DNA from 2 places in the Edwardsiella piscicida genome. Region 2 is predicted to be linked to the other one. Evidence: predicted binding sites of a transcription regulator. Region 2 holds the regulator's gene; the other holds the start of a gene.

Region 1 (2,203 bases), 660 kb from region 2:
TCGCAAGATAAAGAAGTACGAGCTAACGGCCGGTTGATACGCCGCGCGGCCCGTTTGCCCGGGCCGCCCGCCGCTTAGCCGTGCACCCAGAACAGCCCAAGGACAAACAGGCAAAACAGCAGCGGTAGCGCCAGCACCAGCAGCTCCGCCATTCGCTGCAGCGGGCGCAGCACCTCCTGCGGGGTTCGCGCCAGCGCGACGGCGCCGACCAGCAGCGCCAGCAGCGAGAGCGCGCCGGCGAAGGCGGCATCGGCCAGCAGTACCGTCATCTTCCAGCCGCTGTAGGCCTGCGGCGAGATCGCCGCCTGATGCTGCCCGGTCTCCAGCCACTGCCACAGCAGCAGTACCCAGGGCATCAGCCAGGCGCCGCTGCCGACCATCCAGGAAAGCCGTCGTAATACCATATGTTCTCCCTTATCCCATGACGCCCGTCTCTACGGAACGGTTATGCTGGGTGGTGTCCGCTCTCTGGCGGCAAAAATAGTAAAAAGCCCCGCGCTGCGGGGCTTTAAGGGGGAATACCCGCGCGTTATCAGAACGGGATATCGTCATCAAAGTCCATCGGCGGTTCGCTGCTCTGCGGCGCGGCTGGCTGGGCCGGCGCGGAATAGCCGCCCTGCTGTGACTGCTGACGCGGTGCCGACTGGCCACCGCTGAACGCGGCACCCTGCGACGGCTGCGGCTGCTGCGGCTGACCCCAGCCACCCTGCTGCCCCTGGTTGCCCATCGGTGCGCCGCCGCCCTGGCGACCACCCAGCATCTGCATGGAGCCGCTGATATCGACCACGACTTCCGTGGTGTAGCGATCCTGGCCGCTCTGATCCTGCCACTTACGGGTACGCAGCTGACCTTCGATGTACACCTGAGAGCCTTTGCGCAGGTACTCACCGGCGATCTCCGCCAGCTTGCCGTACAGCGCAACACGGTGCCATTCGGTGCGCTCTTTCTGCTCACCGGTCTGCTTGTCACGCCAGCTGTCAGAAGTTGCCAGCGTCAAATTGGCAACGGCGCCGCCGTTCGGCATATAGCGGACTTCCGGGTCCTGACCCAGATTCCCGATAAGAATCACTTTATTTACGCCTCTGCTGGCCATGTCGACTCTCCTGATGAAGTAAATTTATTCAGTCTAAACCGTAAATTCTAACACGCCAGCGACGCTTGAGCACTCATCATCGTTTTGTGCAGGCGTTCGAGATCCGGTTTAGGGCGCGCCACATCGGTTATCGAATACTGGATATCCATTCAGTTTCGGATATGTCATAATCATTGATCCAGCGTGTGCACGGTGAGATCGGTAACTGTTAATCCGGGAAGTAGGCAATGGATAAAATAGAAATACGCGGTGCTCGCACCCATAATCTCAAGAATATCAATCTGATTATCCCCCGCGACAAACTGGTGGTCATCACCGGTCTGTCCGGATCCGGCAAATCCTCTCTGGCGTTCGATACCCTGTATGCCGAAGGGCAGCGGCGCTACGTCGAATCCCTTTCTGCCTACGCCCGCCAGTTCCTGTCGCTGATGGAAAAACCGGACGTCGACCATATCGAGGGGCTATCTCCGGCCATCTCCATCGAGCAGAAATCCACCTCCCACAATCCAAGATCCACCGTGGGAACCATCACTGAAATTCATGACTACCTGCGCCTGCTGTTCGCCCGCGTCGGTGAGCCGCGCTGTCCACAGCACGGCACGCCGCTGGCGGCGCAGACCGTCAGCCAGATGGTGGACAACGTTCTGGCCCAGCCGGAGGGCAAACGCCTGATGCTGCTGGCCCCGATCATCAAGGATCGCAAAGGGGAGCACAGCAAGACGCTGGAAAATCTAGCGGCGCAGGGCTACATCCGCGCCCGGATCGACGGCGAGGTGTGCGATCTCTCCGATCCGCCGAAGCTGGAGCTGCAGAAAAAACACAGCATCGACGTGGTCGTCGATCGCTTCCGGGTGAAGGCCGATATGGCCCAGCGCCTGGCGGAGTCGTTTGAAACCACCCTGGAGCTCTCCGGCGGTAGCGCGGTGGTCGCCGATATGGACGATCCCCAGGCGGAAGAGATGCTATTTTCCGCCAACTTCGCCTGCCCGCTGTGCGGCTACAGCATGCGGGAGCTGGAGCCACGGCTGTTCTCCTTCAATAACCCGGCGGGCGCCTGCCCCACCTGCGACGGCCTCGGGGTACAGCAGTATTTCGATCCGGAGCGGGTGG
Region 2 (2,203 bases):
CAGCCCTATGGCACTCTATTTTCTGTTTTTATCCCGAAGGTGAAGAGTGAACATGAATAAAATCAATATATTAATCGTCGAGGATGAAACGCCGCTGGCTGAGATGCACGCGGAGTTTATCCGCAATCATCCCTGCTGCGGCCAGCTGTGGCTGGCCGGCAATCTGGCTCAGGCCCGGGCGATGATTAAAAGTTTTCACCCGGATTTGGTGCTGTTGGATAACTATTTACCGGATGGCGTCGGGGTGCATCTGCTGCATGAGCTGACCCAGCAGCGCTATCCGGGCGGGGTGGTGCTGACCACCGCCGCCAGCGACATGGACACCGTCTCCGAGGCGGTACGCAGCGGCGCCTTCGACTACCTGATCAAACCCATCGCCTACGAGCGCCTGGGGCAGACGCTGGAGCGCTATCAGCAGCGCAACAGCATGCTCAGCGGGCATCAGAATGCTAGCCAGCGTCAGATAGACAGCATGTATAACGCCTATGCGCGCGGCGACAGCAAAGAGGATCTGCCGGTCGGCATCGATGCCCTGACGCTGGAGAAGGTGCAGGGGTTGTTTGTGGACGATACGGTACGCCATACCGCCGAAAGCGTGGCGCAGAGCCTGATGCTGAGCCGTACGACGGCGCGGCGCTACCTGGAGTTCTGTGCGGCGCGTCAGCAGATTGTGGCGGAAATCGTCTATGGCAAGGTGGGCCGTCCGCAGCGTATTTACCGAGCGCAGGGGAAAAGCTGAGCGCCGTCTGGCGGCGGCGGAAAGCACGCCGGGGCCGGCGTTTTGTGTATTTCGCGGTTTTAAATTATCCGCTACCTGTATATACTCACAGCAAAACTGTATAAACGAACAGGGGGCGGAATGAAAGCACTTACGGCCAGGCAGCAGCAGGTCTACGATCTGATTCGCGATCATATCGAACAAACCGGCATGCCGCCGACGCGTGCCGAGATTGCCCAGCGCCTCGGTTTCCGTTCACCCAACGCCGCCGAGGAGCACCTGAAGGCGCTGCAGCGCAAAGGGGTGATCGAGATTGTCTCCGGCGCGTCGCGCGGTATCCGCCTGCTGATGGAAGATGAGACGGGGCTGCCGCTGATTGGCCAGGTGGCCGCCGGCGAGCCGCTGTTGGCGCAGCAGCATATCGAAGGATTTTACCAGGTCGACCCGTCGCTGTTTAAGCCCAGCGCCGACTTCCTGCTGCGGGTCAACGGCATGTCGATGCGCGATATCGGTATCCTGGACGGCGACCTGCTGGCGGTGCACAAGACCCAGGATGTCCGCAACGGTCAGGTGGTCGTCGCGCGCATTGAGGATGAGGTGACCGTTAAGCGCCTTAAAAAACAAGGGAATATGGTGCAGCTGCTGCCGGAAAATAGCGACTTCCAGCCTATCGTCGTCGATCTGCGCGAGCAGAACTTCACCATTGAGGGGCTGGCCGTCGGCGTGATCCGCAACGGCGACTGGATCTAGGCTGTACCCCGCCCCGGAGCGTAGCGCCTCTGCGCCTCCAGGCCAGCGCGTTACCCCGGCCCCCACCCCGCGATCCTTCGGCTCGCGGGGTCTTTTTTTTTGCGGCGTCAGCGCGCCGCGCCGGCGCGATCCGGCCCAACGATGAGAGCGATGTGATGCGAGGCTTTTTCCAGGAAGACAAGGCGCTGTGGCGCCTGGCGCTGCCGATGATTCTGTCGAATGTCTCCGTTCCCCTGCTGGGTATCGTCGACACGGCGGTGATCGGCCATTTGGACTCGCCGGTTTATCTGGGCGGCGTGGCGGTGGGCAGCATGGCCACCACCTTTTTGTTTATGCTGCTGCTATTTTTGCGCATGAGCACCACCGGGCTGTGTGCCCAGGCGTTTGGCGCCGCCGATCGCCCGGCGCTGGCGCGGGCGTTGGTGCAGCCGCTGATCATGGCCCTGCTGGCCGGGGTGGGCATCATCCTGCTGCGTCAGCCGCTGAGCGCGCTGATGCTGCAGATCGTCGGCGCCGAGGCCGCGATACAGACGCAGGCGCAGCTGTTTATGCAGATTCGCTGGCTGAGCGCGCCGGCGACCCTGGCCAACCTGGTGATTCTGGGCTGGCTGCTGGGGGTGCAGTACGCCCGGGCGCCGGTGCTGCTGCTGATCGTCGGCAACGCGGTGAATATCGCGCTGGATCTGTGGCTGGTGGTGGGACTGGGCTGGAAGGTGGCCGGTGCCGCCTGGGCGA

The links. Region 2 encodes LexA, which represses DNA repair genes until DNA is damaged. Its sites were predicted from a motif close to TNCTGTATGTACATACAGNA; they were not measured.
Region 1: a site for LexA is predicted at 1,229-1,248, ahead of uvrA (excinuclease ABC subunit UvrA). Genes of this name have one in related genera too.

Annotation. Positions count from the first base shown of each region.
Region 1 covers NZ_CP090968.1:3,355,753-3,357,955, forward strand. Annotated here, with positions in the region: gene L1P05_RS15220 (sigma-54 interaction domain-containing protein) at 1-37, shown strand, start outside; gene L1P05_RS15225 (hypothetical protein) at 75-404, opposite strand; gene L1P05_RS15230 (single-stranded DNA-binding protein) at 533-1,093, opposite strand; gene uvrA (excinuclease ABC subunit UvrA) at 1,321-2,203, shown strand, end outside.
Region 2 covers NZ_CP090968.1:258,494-260,696, forward strand. Annotated here, with positions in the region: gene dpiB (sensor histidine kinase DpiB) at 1-60, shown strand, start outside; gene dpiA (two-component response regulator DpiA) at 53-739, shown strand; gene lexA (transcriptional repressor LexA) at 860-1,468, shown strand; gene dinF (MATE family efflux transporter DinF) at 1,624-2,203, shown strand, end outside.